2 regions of the Dactylosporangium sp. CS-033363 genome follow, and region 1 is predicted to be linked to the other one. Evidence: riboswitches for the same ligand, from Rfam matches in the RefSeq annotation. Region 1 holds a riboswitch; the other holds the start of a gene.
The links. A riboswitch is a leader RNA that binds a small molecule or an ion and turns the genes downstream of it on or off. The one in region 1 is predicted to bind glycine.
Positions count from the first base shown of each region.

Region 2: it holds a riboswitch for glycine, as region 1 does, so the genes downstream of both, gcvP (aminomethyl-transferring glycine dehydrogenase) here and ACQPZ4_RS38960 (L-serine ammonia-lyase) in region 1, are expected to answer to the same signal.

Region 1 is NZ_CP192032.1:8,468,947-8,472,341, reverse strand. Features, by position in the region: gene ACQPZ4_RS38975 (LLM class flavin-dependent oxidoreductase) at 1-633, opposite strand, end outside; partial or broken gene ACQPZ4_RS38970 (GDSL-type esterase/lipase family protein) at 1,052-1,333, shown strand; gene ACQPZ4_RS38965 (AbfB domain-containing protein) at 1,452-1,607, shown strand; glycine riboswitch at 1,643-1,736, shown strand; glycine riboswitch at 1,737-1,835, shown strand; gene ACQPZ4_RS38960 (L-serine ammonia-lyase) at 1,864-3,204, shown strand; gene ACQPZ4_RS38955 (MMPL family transporter) at 3,221-3,395, shown strand, end outside.
Region 2 is NZ_CP192032.1:7,473,247-7,476,641, reverse strand. Features, by position in the region: gene ACQPZ4_RS34615 (nucleotidyltransferase domain-containing protein) at 1-595, opposite strand, end outside; partial or broken gene ACQPZ4_RS34610 (nucleotidyltransferase domain-containing protein) at 659-1,318, opposite strand; glycine riboswitch at 1,352-1,452, shown strand; gene gcvP (aminomethyl-transferring glycine dehydrogenase) at 1,528-3,395, shown strand, end outside.

The DNA of each region.
Region 1 (3,395 bases):
GGCCTGGTCGAGCGATGCCGGCGTCGCGGCGTTCACCTGGCAGACCAGCCGGGGCTTTTTCGCGCGACCGGCGGCCTGCCACTGCTCCTGGACCGTGTCGACCAGGCGGCCCGCCCACTGCAGCGGCGCCGCGCACAGGAAGCCGGCGTCGAAACGGGCCACCCGGGCCAGGGCGGCCGGGGCGAACCCGCCGATCAGCAGCGGCGGGCCTCCGAGCGGGCCGATGGGCGTCATCGGGTACGGCGCCCCGCCCCAGATCGCCCGCAGGTCGCCCAGCATCCGGTCCATCACCGCGCCGCGCTGCGAGAGCGGAACGCCCGCGGCGGCGTGGTCGTCCTCGCGCCCGCCGACGCCGACGCCCAGCCGGAACCGGCCGCCGGACATCAGGTGCAGCGTGGCCGCCTGCTTGGCCAGCAGCGCCGTGCCGCGCAGCGGGGCGAGCAGGACCTCGGTCTGCAGCCGGATGCGGGTGGTGGCGCCGGCGAGGGCGGCCAGGGCGACGAGCGGTTCGGGGTTGTCGTAGGCGAGCCGGTCCAGCAGCGCGACGCTCGCGAAACCGGCGGCTTCGGCGCGGCGGGCCCAGTCGAGCAGCCGCGGCGGGTCGCTGACGGGCAGGCCAAGGCCAAGTTCCATGATGTGGTACTCCCTGTGGGTGGGCAGCGGACATCCAGCGCTGTCGCCACCTCCTCCTCGCGACTGTTGCGAGGTCCCGCCCCCATCTGCGACGTGTCTCCACGGGGGCGGAATTCGGAGTTCCAACGGGAAGTGTACAGCGGCCGCCACCGTCGCGGCGCTCCTTGTCGCACCGGCTGCCGCGCACGCGGAGTCCAACGGCGGCACGCGCATCCTGCCGCTCGGCGACTCGATCACCGACGGCTTCAACGTGCCCGGCGGCTACCGGATCAACCTGTGGCGCGCCCTCGCGAGCGCCGGGCACCCGGTCGACTTCGTCGGCTCGCAGTTCAACGGGCCGGCCGACCTGCCCGACCACGACCACTAGGGGCACCCTGGCTGGCGCATCGAGCAGGTCGACGCCAACGCCACCGCCTGGGTGCAGGGCACCGCCCCGCGCAGCGTGCTCATCCACCTCGGCACCAACGACGTCATCCAGAACTACGACCTCGGCAACGCGCCCGCGCGGCTCTCCGCGCTCGTCGACCACGTGCGCGCGGCCGCGCCCGGGGCGGACGTGTTCGTCGCCTCGATCATCCCGCTGTCGGACGCGGGGCGGGAGGCGGCGGCGCGCACGTTCAACGCGACCATCCCGGGCATGGTGGCCGGCAAGGGATCCAAGGTCCACTACGTCGACATGCACGCCGCGCTCACCACCGCCGACCTGGCCGACGGGGTGCATCCCACCCGCGGCGGGTACGACAAGATGGCCGCCCGCTGGGCCGCCGCCCTGGCGTCCGTGCCGGGTTCGGCCGGCGACGACGGCGCCGCCACCACGCGTGCGGCTGGCGTCCTGGAACTTCCCGGGCTCCTACCTGCGGCACATCAACTCCGAGCTGTGGCTGGCCACGCCGGGCGGATCGGCCACCCAGGACAACCCGAACAGCCTCGTGCCGGACATCACCCGGTCCGTTGCCGCGCCCTGGGCACCGTAGTACGGTCGGCCCGACAACCGCATAAGCACGCCGTTTCACCTGCGACGGGAGAGTCCCCTGGCAACAGGGGCGCCGAAGGAGCAACACCCTCCCCGGGAATCTCTCAGGCCCACGTACCGCCGCGGGTAGGCGACTCTGAAAAGCCGGGACGCCGCGTCCCGCGCCCACGGTGCAAACCGCCTGTCAAAGCGGTGAAGCTCTCAGGCATTCGATGACAGAGCGGGGAGGCCCACCCTCGACACCAGGGGAGCCTTCCGTGACGCTCAGCGCCTTCGACCTGTACTCCATCGGCATCGGCCCGTCCAGCTCGCACACGGTCGGGCCGATGCGCGCCGCCCGCCGCTTCGCCGCCCGCCTGGCCGACGACGGGCTGCTGCCGCGGGTCCGGCGGGTCAAGGCCGAGCTGTTCGGCTCGCTCGGCGCGACCGGGCACGGCCACGGCTCGCCGAAGGCGGTCCTGCTCGGGCTGGAGGGCGCCGACCCGGCCACCGTGGACACCGAGGCCGAGGCGGGGCGCGACGGGCGGATCGCGCTCCTCGGCCGGCACGACATCGCGTTCGATCCAGACGCCGATCTTGTACTGCACCGTCGCCGCAGCCTCCCCGAGCACCCCAACGGCATGCGCTTCACCGCGTGGGACGGGGCGGGGGAGGAGCTGCTGGCGCGCACGTACTTCTCCGTCGGCGGCGGCTTCGTGGTCGGCCCGGACGGGGTGATCGCCGAGGCCGACGTGCCGCTGAAGTTCCCGTTCACCACGGGCGGCGAGCTGCTGGCCCACTGCGAGGGGCGCTCGATCTCGGACGTGATGCTGGCCAACGAGCTGTCCTGGCGCTCGGAGCCTTTGATCCGGGCCGAGCTGCTGCACATCTGGTCGGTGATGCAGGAGTGCGTGCGCAACGGCTGCACCCGCGCGGAGGGCGTCCTGCCCGGGGGCCTTCGCGTTCGCCGCCGTGCGCCCAAGCTCTTCGTCGATTTGTCCCACAAATCGGATATGTCCGACCCGCTGCACGTCATGGACTGGCTCAACCTGTACGCCCTGGCCGTCAACGAGGAGAACGCCTCCGGCGGCCGGGTCGTCACCGCGCCCACCAACGGCGCCGCCGGCATCATCCCGGCCGTGCTGCACTACTACACGCAGTTCGTGCCCGGCGCCGACGACGACGGCGTGGTGCGGTTCCTGCTCGCCGCCGCGGCCGTCGGGATCATCATCAAGGGCAACGCCTCGATCTCCGGGGCCGAGGTCGGCTGCCAGGGCGAGGTCGGCTCGGCCTGCGCGATGGCCGCGGCCGGGCTCTGCGAGGCGCTCGGCGGCACCCCCGGCCAGGTCGAGAACGCGGCCGAGATCGGCCTCGAGCACAACCTGGGCCTGACCTGCGACCCGGTCGGCGGCCTGGTGCAGATCCCGTGCATCGAGCGCAACGCGATCGCCAGCGTCAAGGCGGTCAACGCGGCCCGGCTCGCCCTCAACGGCGACGGCGCGCACCACGTCACCCTCGACAAGGTGGTCAAGACCATGCGCGAGACCGGCCGCGACATGTCCGTGAAGTACAAGGAGACCGCGCGGGGAGGCCTGGCCGTCACCGTCATCGAGTGCTAGTGAGAAGCTTTCGTCCATGGCACTGGGTGTGGTGGCGCGCATCGGACGGTTCTGCTTCCGGCACCGCTGGTCGGTGATCGGCCTCTGGCTGGTCGTGGTCGTGCTCGGCGGGCTCAGTTTCGGGCCGGTGTTCTCGGCGATCGCCGACCCGAGCAACCCCAAGCACGTCGAGTCGATCGGCGGCATGGACG
Region 2 (3,395 bases), 1.0 Mb from region 1:
AGACCAGGGACGGCGGCAGGGCGTCGTGTTCGCCCGCCCGCTTCGCCTCGATCAGGTCGGGGACGTACGGGAGGGTGTTCAGCACGCGCAGGTCCGCCTCCAGGTGGCCGGTCCGCATCAGGTGGATGCCGGTGTGCAGGACCCGCAGCGTGTACAGGGCCGGTTTCAGTTCGGCGGTCTTCGCGTACAGCTGCCATTGGGTGGTCGCGAAGCCCAGGTAGTGGCGGGCATGCCCAGCGGTCAGGCAGTCGGCGGCCAGGGACTTCAGCTCGTCGTGCAGCGGTGACGTGCGGACCACCAGCGGCGACAGCAGCTGCTCCAGGACGTAGCCGTTCGGGCGGAGCAGGAGTCGGATGAACTTCGCCAGCTCCTGGCTCACTACGTCCAGCTCCATGCCCTCCCGCATGCCGTCGATCTGGACCGTTTCCGGGCCGGTGTCCACGCCGACCACCTCGTGCAGCGGCAGGATGTGGCACGCCCGCAGGTCCAGGTCCGAGTCCACCGACGCGAAGCCGTACAGGTGGGCGCCGCTCACCGTGGCGAACGCCAGCGGGTACGGGTGCTCGTCGGCCACCTCGCCCGCCCACGCCGGGATGCCCTCCGGAACGGCAACGGGGACAGCAGCAGCAGGGGCAGGAGCGGCGGCCACCGTCGCCGTGCCGCCACGCAGGGCGGTCAGGAAGCGGTCGACCGCCGCGCGGTCCGGGTCCTCCGGCAGGCGGGACGCCGCCTCGGCCGCCCGCAGGCCGGCGCTCAGCGAAGCAGCCAGGGTCTCGAACTCCGCCCAGCCGAGCTCCCCGCGGCGGATGGCCAGCAGGTCGTCCCGGAGCGCGGACACGTCCACCAGGACCTCGCCCGTGCGCAGGACGTGGGCGCCCGCGCGCAGGAGGCGGATCATGTGCATGGCCTGCTTCCAGTTGACCTCGCCGGTGCGGTTGCGGGCGGCGGTCAGGCGGTCGAGCTGGTTGCGGGCGTAGTCGCCGTACGTGCGGGCGGCGCGGCGGGACAGGAACGCCGGGCGCAGGTCCAGCAGCGCCCGGCCCGCGTCCGTGAGGTGCTCGACCAGCGGCGAGGACAGGCACTCCCACACGGTCGGGTTGGCCGCCAGGGCCAGGGTGCAGGCGCGCTCGACCTCCCACGAGAACTGCTCGGGAAGCGGGCCCTCCACGTGTGTGGGAGGCTTGTCCAAGGACCAGAACGCGGCCGTCGGGGTCTGGAACACGCCCCTGCGATCGGTGTCGGAACCCGGGCCGGCCAGGCCGTACGCGCGGGAGCCGACGATCGCGGAGTAGATCGTGTGCTTCGCCACGATGGTCAAGTCCTGCACAGTTGGTAGGGTAGGTGTGCCGGCAATACCCGTGCGGGAGAGATCGCTGCGTGTCACGCGGCAGCGGCGCCGAAGGGGCAAATCCTCCCCGGAACCTCTCAGGCACAAAGGACCGCATCGGGTTGGCACCTCTGGAGTAAGCGACAGAGGGGGAGGACGCGCATCCGTCCGCCCCTGTCCGCGACCCAGAGAGTGTGGCTATGTCCAATTTTGCCGCGCGGCACATCGGCCCCAGCGCCGACGAGCAGGCCCGCATGCTCAAGACCGTCGGGTACGAGACGGTCGAGGAGCTCATGAGCGCCGCCATCCCCGGCTCGATCCGGTGGCACCAGCCGCTCGACCTTCCGCCGGCCGCGTCCGAGGCCGAGGTGCTCGCCGAGCTGCGGGCGCTCGCGTCGGCGAACCGGCCGCTCGTGTCGATGATCGGCGTCGGGTACTACGGGACGCACACCCCGCCCGTGATCGTGCGCAACGTGCTCGAGGACCCTTCGTGGTACACGGCCTACACGCCGTACCAGCCGGAGATCTCTCAGGGGCGCCTCGAGGCGCTGCTGAACTTCCAGACCGTCGTGGCCGACCTGACCGGGCTGCCCGTCGCCGGTGCGTCGCTGCTGGACGAGGCGACCGCGGCCGCGGAGGCGATGACGCTCGCGCGGCGCTCGTCCAAGGTCAAGGCCGACGTGTACGTCGTGGACGCCGACGTGCTGCCGCAGACGCTCGCCGTGATCCGGACCCGGGCCGAGCCGCTCGGCATCGAGGTGCGCGTGCTCGACCTGGGCACCGATGAGCTTCCGGAGGCCTTGTTCGGGCTGCACCTGCAGTACCCGGGCGCGTCGGGCGCGGTCCGCGACCACGAGGCGATCGTCGCCGAGGCCCACGAGCGGGGCGCGATCGTCACCGTCGCCGCCGACCTGCTGGCGCTGTGCGTGCTGCGCGAGCCGGGCGCGATCGGCGCGGACGTCGCCGTCGGCAGCGCCCAGCGCCTCGGCGTGCCGATGGGCTTCGGCGGCCCGCACGCCGGCTACATCTCGGTCCGCCAGGGCCTGGAGCGCACCCTGCCCGGCCGGCTCGTCGGCGTGTCCAAGGACGCGGGCGGCGCCCCGGCCTACCGCCTCGCGCTGCAGACCCGCGAGCAGCACATCCGCCGCGAGAAGGCGACCAGCAACATCTGCACCGCGCAGGTGCTGCTCGCCGTCATGTCCAGCATGTACGCGGTCTACCACGGCCCCGACGGGCTGCGGGAGATCGCGGCGCGCACCCACGACATGGCCGCCCGCCTGGCCGCGGGGCTGCGCGCGGGCGGGATCACCGTCGAGCACGGTGCCTTCTTCGACACGGTTTCCGCTCTGGTACCGGCTGAGGCCGATCGAATCGTCGCCGCCGCCGCGGAGCGCGGGATCAACCTCCGGCGCGTCGACGCCGACCGGATCGGCATCGCCTGCGACGAGACGACCACCTTCGGCCATCTGCGCGACGTGCTCGCCGCGTTCGGTCTGGCGCACGCCGACGTCACCGAGCTCGACACCGCCGACGCCGTGCCGGCGGAACTGCGCCGCGCGTCGGCGTACCTCACGCACCCCGTGTTCTCCAGCCACCGCTCCGAGACGGCGATGCTGCGGTACCTGCGCAGGCTCTCGGACAAGGACTACGCGCTCGACCGCGGCATGATCCCGCTGGGCTCCTGCACCATGAAGCTCAACGCGACGGCCGAGATGGAGCCGATCACCTGGCCCGAGTTCGCCGACGTGCACCCGTTCGCGCCGGTCGGGCAGACCCAGGGGTACCGCCGGCTGATCGACGACCTCGAGCGCTGGCTGGCCGAGGTGACCGGGTACGACGCCGTGAGCCTGCAGCCCAACGCCGGTTCGCAGGGGGAGCTGGCGGGGTTGCTGGCGATCAGGGGGTACCACATGGATCGCGGTGACACGGACCGCGACATGTGCCTGATCCCGTCGAGCGCCCACGGCACCAACGCGGCGAGCGCGGTCATGGCCGGCATGCGGGTCGCGGTGGTGGCCTGCGACGAGCTCGGCAACGTCGACCTCGCCGACCTGGACCGCAAGATCGA